Regions from separate parts of the Microbacterium sp. LMI12-1-1.1 genome, predicted to be linked through region 3. Evidence: predicted binding sites of a transcription regulator. Region 3 holds the regulator's gene; each other region holds the start of a gene.

Region 1 (2,199 bases), on a different contig from region 3:
ATCGCGGGGTCCGGCGTCCTTGACGACGACCATCCGCACACCCGGCTGCCGGGATCCGAACACACGCTTCGCCTCGGCGAGCGCGCCGGCGCGAGTCATGTCCATCAGCAGGTCATAGGCGAGCTGGTCGTTCGTGCGCGGGTCTTCGATGAGGCTCTCCGCGGCCGCACGCTCTTCGTCGGTCATGAAGCGCGGTCCGCCGCGGCGGGGGCGCAGCCCCGCGGCTAGCACGGACCGCACGAACGCGCCCATCTCATCGTCGAAGGCGATCGTGCCGCGTTCCTGCCCATCCGCGTCGATCCACATCCGGAATCCGCGGTTCTCGAACCGTCGACCGTAACGTTCCTCGGCCCCGACCGGGTCGAGCATGTCCCGCATGGTCCGCGCGCGCTTCGCCAGTTCCTCCACCGGCTGCCCTGACGCCTCCGCCGCGAGCGCTTCCGCCGCCAGCGTCCACGCCTCACGCACCATCGCTTCGCGCGCGGCCTCTTCAGCCGGATCCACCGGCGGGAAGAGCATCGACTCCGCCCCCGGATCCCCGTCGTCTCCGGGTGCATCCGCCCCACCCGCGCCCGCAACACCACCCGGGCCAGACTCGCCCGGCGTATCGTTCGCGCTAGGCACGGCACCGCGCTCAGCGGTCGCCACTCGAGGCTCACCGAGCCCCCGCCGGATCGCGTCATGCTGTGCCGTCGTCAGCCGCCCATCGAGCAGTCCCCGCCGCAGCGGCTCATCCCACGGCCCCACCCGCACCGGCGTCTCATCCGGCACGAGACCGCCGACCTCGTCGTCAGCAACGGTCCCCGGATGTCCATCGCCCGAGCCGCTGCCGACCCCGTCGGCACCGAACCCCGGAAGCACCGGAACCCCCGAGACGTCGCCGCCTGGCATGACCGCCGGAGGCGCAGCATCCGTCCCCTCCACGAGCGACTTGCCGACGCGCACCTGGCGCACAGCGTCGGCCCTCGTGCCGCCGGTGATCGACTGGATCAGCTTCTCGGGCGTGGAGAACCCCTGCCCCGCGGCGAGGCCACCCTGACCGCGCTCGCGCGAGGACCTCGTGGCCGCGACTCCGGCGAGCACCGCCTGCAACCGGTCGGCGTCGTTCGCGATCGCGCCGACCTCGGCGAGGACCTCGAGCACCGACGAATCGCTCAGCCGCGCCGCGCTCGACGGGAGCGCCTCAGCATCGACATCCAGCTCCGACCATGCCGCGAGCCGGTCGAGCCGGCCCCGCAGATCGGTGAGGATGTTCATATCTGAAGCATCTCACCAACCCCTGACATTCGAATCTCTGTTCGCATCCACGTGACTCGAATCCCCGCCGCTCCGGCACGTCCACGCCCGAACGCTCCCCGCCGACAACCGCACCTCACGATCCCTCTATATAAGAGGAACGGATGCTGCGCCCCGCCGCCTCACCAGATCAGCAGCGCGGCCCCGACCGCGTTGAAGACGACGTGCGCCGTCAAGGCCCCGGCGAGCCTGCCGGTCAGCAGCGTCAGCACGCCGCACCCCAGCCCCACAGCGACGGTGCCGAGCAGCAGGCCGACGGGGACGAACGGTCCTGCCGCCAGTGCGTGCAATCCCGCGAACAGCGCCGTCGAGAAGAGCACGGCCACCGGACCGGCGACCCACCGCCCCGCGCCGGCAAGCGCATCGCCCAACGAGCGCTGGAGCAATCCGCGGAAGAACAGCTCCTCGATCACGGGAGTGACGAGAACGGCGCCCGCGAGGGTGACGATCATCGCGGCCATCACGCTCGAGCCATCCGGGATCAGCCCGCCCCCGAGGCCACCGGTGGAGGGCGCGACGAGCTCCACGATCGCTCGCGCGACGAACCCGACACCCAGCCCCGCAACGACGTCGATCCACGAGAATCCGCGCAACCCGGTGGCCACCGTGAACCGCTCCTGCGTCACCCGGGCGGCCATGATGACCGCGCCGAGCAGCGGAGCCGACAGCAGCACCAGGTCGACGAACGCGACCAGGATCAGCGGCCAGGCCAAGATCACCGCGTGCACCGACGGGAGCCAGAGGATCACCGCCGCGGCGAGCAGTGCGCCGACGGCCGCCACCGCCAGTGCCACCCATGGATGTCGCCACGCGCGCCGGCGGCCCGGCGCATCTACCGACACATCGGCCCCGTCGTTCACCATCGCACCCCTCGTGCTGCGGAAAAAGACGAAGACCCCGGGC
Region 2 (2,199 bases), on a different contig from region 3:
AGTGCCGCGCGCAGGTGCCGCGCGCAGCGAGGCGGCCGCCGCGCGTCCTCGCGACGTCGTGACGATCGGCGGGGCGCTGCGCGCGTCCGCGCGATCGGCCAGGCCCGAGACCGGTGCGCCGCGCGGACTCTCGTCTTCGGCGCTCCCGTCGAGACCATGCACCCGAAGCAGGGGGCGCACGCGCTTGGCGAGCCAGGTGCGATAGGGCTTCGGAGCCGTGCTCGTCGCGCCCGGATACAGCCCTCGGTAGGACGACACGAGCTCGGGATGCCGCTCCGCGAGCCACTGCAGGAACCATTGCTTGGCGCCGGGGCGCAGGTGCAGCGCGCCGTAGACGACGCGGACGGCGCCGGCCTCCTTGATGCGGGTGAGTGCGTGATCGATCGCGGCGATGGAATCGGTGAGGTGCGGGATGATCGGCATCAGGAACACGGTGACGCGGAAGCCCGCCTCGGTCGCCGCCCGCACGGTCTCCAGCCGGGCGGTCGCGTTCGGCGTGCCGGGCTCGATGAGGTGCTGCAGCTCATCGTCGAACACCGCGATCGACATCGCGAGGGTGACGTGCACGTCGGCGGCGGCATCCTTCAGCATGGGGAGGTCGCGCCGCAGCAGCGTGCCCTTCGTGAGGATCGAGAACGGCGTCCCCGACTCCGTGAGGGCCGAGACGATCCCGGGCATCAGCTTGTACCGCCCCTCGGCACGCTGATACGGATCGGTGTTGGTGCCGAGCATCACGGGATCGCGCTGCCAGCTGCCGCGTCGCAGCTCTTTCCGCAGCACCTCCGCGACGTTCACCTTGACCACGACCTGGGTGTCGAAGTCCCGCCCCGCGTCGAGCTCGAGGTACTCGTGCGTCCCCCGGGCGAAGCAGTAGACACATGCATGACTGCAGCCGCGGTAGGGGTTCACGGTCCAGTCGAAGGGCATGGCCGAGGCGCTCGGCACGTGGTTGAGCGCCGACTTGCAGAGCACCTCGTGGAAGGTGACGCCGGCGAACTCGGGAGTGGTCACCGAGCGCACCAGACCGTTCAGCTGCTCGAGGCCAGGCAGGGCCGCGGCATCCGCCACACCCAGTTCCTGTCCCTGCCATCGCATGAATCCATGAGAACAAAGCTTCGAACTTAAGTCAAGGCAGTGATAGCTTCGAGTAGAACATCGGCGGAGCGGATGCCGCCTCGCTGGCCAAATCGCGCCGTCGCGACCAGAATGGCAGGCGTGACGGAGCCTGGCCGGCTCGCTACCCCCCGAGCCGCCCCCGAGACTCGTCGTGCCGCCCGAGCGATGCGCGAGGAGGCCGAACGGCGCGCCCGCGCGGCCGAGACCCAGCCCCCCACTGACGCATTCGTGGCCTTCGAGCTGCCCAGCGAGGAGTTCGTGCCGGCATCGGTCTCGGATGCCGCGCCGGCGGCACTGCCGCCTGACCTCCTGCCCGCCGCGCCCGCGCCCGCCGCGGCGAGCGCCTCGCCGGGGGGCGCATCGGCAGCGAGCGAAGTCCCGCCGCTGCCCCCGCGATCGCGCGGCCGTGCCGCCCGGCAGCACCGTCCCGCCTCCAGCGAGCGTCGCGCGGCCCGCGCTGCAGAGCTGCTCTCGGTCCACGAGGACGCGCTGCCGGTGCAGCACGCGCGTCCCCGCCGCGTCACTCGGCGGATCGCCGTCGTCGCCGGTCTCGCCACCGGCGCCGCGCTGCTGCTCGGCTCCGCAGCGATGACCGCCATGATGCTGCCCTCGGTCTCACCGAGCGGCGGCGCCGACGCTGCGCTGTCGATGACGGTGCAGCCTCAGCACGTCGACCAGCTTCCCGTGCCGCAGGTCGAGCAGTCGCCGCCCGCTGCCGACATCTGCGCGCTGCCCGACGTGGTGGCGGCAGTGCAGGCCGGCGATGACGAGGCCGCGATCGTCGCCGCAGGCGGAGGCGAAGCGTTCCGAGCCGCTGTCGTGGAGGGCCGCGCCCCCTGCGTGAACCTGGGCGACTCTGCGCGCACGTGGACCGTGGTCGACAAGATCCGGCCGACGAGCCCGATCGACTACCGCCCGAGCGGACTGGTGCTGCCCGATGGGGTGCGCAACGTCGAGGGCGGCGCCCTGCGCTCGGATGCGGCAGCCGCTCTCGCGTCGCTGGTCACCGGCGCGCGCTCGGCGGGAGTCGGCGAGATCGCGCTCGAGAGCGGGTTCCGGTCGTATCAGACTCAGCAGCAGACG
Region 3 (2,199 bases):
GGATCGCGATGCTCTGACCGGCCTGCACGACGACGCTGTCGAGAGCGTTCAGTCGCACGAGCTCATCGACGACGTCGCGCGGATCGCGATCGGGGGCGATGTCTTCCGCGATGCTCCACAGCGAGTCGCCGTCAGCCACGGTCACCGTGCTGAACGAACCTGCAGGCGCGCCCGCGTCACGCGAGGCCAGAGCCGCGCCGCCGCCGATGACAGCGGCGCTCAGCGCGATGACGGCGGGCAGAGCGGCGATCGCGGCCAGCACTCTCCGGCCGCGGATCGTGAGGCGCAGTCGCGTCGACGGCGCAGCCGCCGGTCGCATGAACGCCTGCTGCGGAGTGCCCCCGGCGAGCTGCCGTGCCGTGCCGTGCACGCGCTGCGCCGCGACACGCGCGGCGCGCGTCGGCGACGGGACGGATGTCGTGAAGTCGATCGCGGTCATGCTGGGCTCCTCCTGATGGGGAGAGATTCGCATTCTCCACTCGGCCGGGAGTGGAGAATGCGAACCTCTCTTCCGAAGCTATCTTCGAGTCTGTAGGATGTCAATACCGGATCCGGGCGCCGATCTCTCGAACGCGACACGCGGCCGGGTTGTTCCCCAGATGCCCGCGATCCGGATACGGTTTCGATACGAGAACCCCACCACGGGCCTCCGACATTCGAAGAAACAGCGCTCCACCGCCGAGCGCAGGACGGAGCCGGAAGATGAGCGACGCGGCCGGGCGAGACAAGCCCCAGACTCGTCGGCGCAAGAGCCTCAGCGACAAGCAGCTGGCGATCCTCGAGGTGATCCAGCGGTCGATCGCACGGCACGGCTACCCGCCGAGCATGCGCGAGATCGGCGACGCGGTGGGCCTGAAGTCGCTCTCCAGCGTCACCCACCAGCTCAACCAGCTCGAGCTGAGCGGCTACCTGCGTCGCGACGCGGGCAAGACCCGCGCGATGGAGGTGCTGATCGACCTGCCCGGCACCGCGACCGAGAGCCCCGCCGACACCTCGCCCTCCGTGGGCGATGCCGCACTGGTGCCCCTCGTCGGCCGCATCGCCGCCGGCGTGCCCATCACGGCCGAGCAGCAGGTCGAGGAGATCTTCCCGCTCCCCCGCCAGCTCGTCGGCAAGGGCGACCTGTTCATGCTGAAGGTGTCGGGCGAGTCGATGATCGACGCGGCCATCTGCGACGGCGACTGGGTCGTCGTACGGTCGCAGGCCACCGCGGACAACGGCGAGATCGTCGCCGCGATGCTCGACGGCGAGGCGACGGTCAAGACGTTCCGTCAGCGCGACGGCCACACGTGGCTGCTCCCCCGCAACTCCGCGTTCGAGCCCATTCTGGGCGACGAGGCCACGGTGCTCGGCAAGGTCGTCGCGGTACTGCGCGCCGTCTGAACCTCGCGCCGACGGATCCCGGTGTCGGACGCGTTCGAGGCCGGAGTTCGACGCCGAACCGCGAGGTGGGTGGCGGTGCGTCATCCGCAGGCGCTATAAGGGGGGAATGACCGACCTCACCGCCGCAGACGAGACTGCCGCGCTCCGCGCGCGCCTCGACGCCCTCGAAGCCGAGAACGCCCGCCTGCGCGCCGAGACGCCGCCCTCACCACCGGTGACGGCCGCGGCCACGGACAGGCCGCACGGCAACCGCTGGCGGGCCTTCCTGTCGGCGCTGTGCATCGTCATCGCGACGATCCTCGTGCCGGTCTCCATCGTCGCCGCCTGGGCGCGCGTCGAACTCGTCGACGAGACGCGATTCGTCGAGACGTTCGCACCGCTCGCCGACGACCCGCAGGTGCAGGCGATGGTCGCCGATCAGGTGACCGTCGCCATCGAGGACTCCCTCGACCTCGAAGGCCTCACCAACGACCTGTTCGACGGCATCCAGCAGCTCGACCTGCCGCCGCGCGCTCTCGCCGCACTCGACCTGCTCCGCGCGCCCGCCGCCCAGGGCCTCCAGAACCTCGTCGACACCACGGTCACCCGGCTGGTGGAGTCCGACGCCTTCGCGGATGTGTGGGAGACGGCGCTGCGCGCGAGCCACCGATCGCTCGCGGCGGTCGCAGCCGGCGGCACCTCCTCGGGTGCGGTGGTCATCGGCGAGAACGGCGAGGTCGGCATCCAGCTCGGGCCGATCATCGAAGAGGTCAAGAAGCGGCTCGTCGACCGCGGGATCGGGTTCGCCGAGTCGATCCCGGTCATCGACAGGACCAT
Region 4 (2,199 bases), on a different contig from region 3:
TGGCGGACGCTCCAGTCGGTGTTGTCCTTCACGAGGTGATGGCCCTTGCAGAACGGCAGATTGTTGTCGAGGCCTGTCTCGCCGTCGTCGGCCCACCGGATCTGATGATCTATCTCGCAGCGAGATGCCGGCATCGCACAGCCGGGGCCCATGCACCGGTCGGCGCGCCATCTGACGAGCCGTTGCAGGGCGGCGGGTGGGCGATAGCTGTCTCGACCGACGGAGAGCACCATTCCGGTCTCGGGGTGAGTGAGCACCCGCATCCACCGAGCGTCGCCGCCGCACAGTTCGCGTGCCTTCGACAGCGGGATCGGGCCGATGCCCTCGACGGCCGGCGATTCGCCGGCATCTGCGTACTCGTCGTCGAGAAGGGCGAGGACCGGAACGGTGACGACGACCTGTGCGCGGATGCCCGACGCCTCGGACGGGAGGTGGTCGGTGGTGCCGTCGATCAGGAGGTCGGCGGCGACGTCGGCGCGCAGCTGATCGAGAGTGCGGGTCTCGCCGTCGACTCGTCCGATCGCCTTCGCGATCTGGGTCATGCGGTTATGGATCGCATGGATCTCGACTTCGGGGCCGAAGATCCAGAGGCCCGCCATGGCGTCCGGCCCGCGCTCGACCATGATCCGGCGCTGCGCGACCGCTCGATGGTGTCGCTCTTCCAGTGTCGTCGCCTGTGCGGCCTCGATCAGGGTGCGCAGCGCTCGCCGGAATGTGCCCACCGGCTCGGACTCGGCCAGCGGCACCGCGCGCCGCAGGAGCTGTTCCCGCAGCTCGGCCGGCGCCTCGTCGAGCAGATCCGCGATGATCTCGGCGTGCGTCTCGGTGATGCGGGCCGCACTCAGGGCATCGAGAGCGGAAGGGTAGCGTCGTGCGAGCGCTTCGGCACGTGCGAGCAGGCGGCCGGCGGCATACTCGGTGACCCGCATCGCCGCCGTCAGCTCGAGCCGGATGGACCGTTCGACGATGTCGCGCACGCCCTCGCCGCGATCGATCGCCTCCTGCAGCAGCTCGCGACGCATGGAGTCGATACGAGTCAGCCGCTCTGCCGCGAACACCGACATCATCACCGCGGTCTCGACGACCAGGTCCACGGCATCCGGAACCGGCGGGATGAACTCATCGCCGCTCCCGATCGGCCACGCCCCACCCTCGATGTCGGGGGGAGAGGGCGGTTCAAGCATGAGTCGAGTTTAGAACATAGTTTCGAACAAAGCAACCCCTGAATCGTGAGGAGAAGAACGGCCGACAGCGGCGCGAAGGGGGTCCTCCTGGTACCGGTCAGAGCCGCACCTGGCTGAGGCGCTGCCGACGGGGTTCACTGGGTGCGACCCACACGAAGGAGAACCACATGCGCGCCGTCGTCATGTACGCACCCGGTGACATCCGCGTCGAGGAGCGGGAGGACCCGGCCATCGTCGAGCCCACCGACGCGATCATCCGCCTCGCGGCCACCTGTATCTGCGGGTCGGACCTGTGGCCCTACCGTGGTGACGACGACGTCGATCACACCCCGATGGGGCACGAGTACGTCGGCGTGGTCACCGAGATCGGCGACGAGGTGAAGACGCTCCGGGTGGGCGACTTCGTCGTCGGGTCGTTCTTCGCCTCCGACAACACCTGCGAGATCTGCCAGGCCGGATACCAGTCGCGCTGCATCCACGCGTACCCGATGGGTGCCCTCGGCACGCAGGCCGAGTACGCGCGCGTCCCGCTCGCCGACGGCACCCTGGTCGCCACGCCGGGCATGCCCGACGCCGACCTCGTCCCGTCGCTGCTCGCGGCATCCGACGTCCTCGGCACCGGCTGGTTCGCCGCCGTCGCCGCAGAGGCGGGCCCCGGCAAGACCGTCGCCGTCGTGGGCGACGGCGCCGTCGGACTGCTCGGCATCCTGGCCGCCCGGCAGCTCGGAGCCGAGCGGATCATCGCGATGAGCCGTCACGCCGACCGCCAGGCCCTGGCCCGTGAGTTCGGCGCCACCGACATCGTCGAGGAGCGCGGCGACGCCGGCGTCGCGAGGATCAAGGAGCTCACCGGCGGCTACGGCGCGCACAGCGTCATCGAGGCCGTCGGCACGCAGGAGTCCATGATGCAGGCGATCCGCGCGACACGGCCCGGGGGTCACATCGGCTACGTCGGGGTCTCGCACGACGTGTCGCTCGACGGCCTCGAGCTGTTCTTCTCGGGCGTGCACCTGCA

The links. The regulator LexA, encoded in region 3, represses DNA repair genes until DNA is damaged. The targets are predictions, from matches to a motif close to TCGAACANNTGTTCGA.
Region 1: MRBLMI12_RS13790 (HNH endonuclease signature motif containing protein) is a predicted target of LexA. The motif match lies at 1,287-1,302, and genes of this name have one in related genera.
Region 2: MRBLMI12_RS10570 (Rv2578c family radical SAM protein) is a predicted target of LexA. The motif match lies at 1,104-1,119, and genes of this name have one in related genera.
Region 4: MRBLMI12_RS12060 (HNH endonuclease signature motif containing protein) is a predicted target of LexA. The motif match lies at 1,195-1,210, and genes of this name have one in related genera.

The regions. Positions count from the first base shown of each region.
Region 1 is NZ_JBEGIA010000012.1:1,176,950-1,179,148, reverse strand. It holds gene MRBLMI12_RS13790 (HNH endonuclease signature motif containing protein) at 1-1,257, opposite strand, end outside; gene MRBLMI12_RS13785 (CPBP family intramembrane glutamic endopeptidase) at 1,419-2,159, opposite strand.
Region 2 is NZ_JBEGIA010000012.1:409,765-411,963, forward strand. It holds gene MRBLMI12_RS10570 (Rv2578c family radical SAM protein) at 1-1,095, opposite strand, end outside; gene MRBLMI12_RS10575 (M15 family metallopeptidase) at 1,216-2,199, shown strand, end outside.
Region 3 is NZ_JBEGIA010000016.1:31,532-33,730, forward strand. It holds gene MRBLMI12_RS18260 (LysM peptidoglycan-binding domain-containing protein) at 1-319, opposite strand, end outside; gene lexA (transcriptional repressor LexA) at 703-1,383, shown strand; gene MRBLMI12_RS18270 (hypothetical protein) at 1,490-2,199, shown strand, end outside.
Region 4 is NZ_JBEGIA010000012.1:792,710-794,908, forward strand. It holds gene MRBLMI12_RS12060 (HNH endonuclease signature motif containing protein) at 1-1,184, opposite strand, end outside; gene MRBLMI12_RS12065 (zinc-dependent alcohol dehydrogenase family protein) at 1,352-2,199, shown strand, end outside.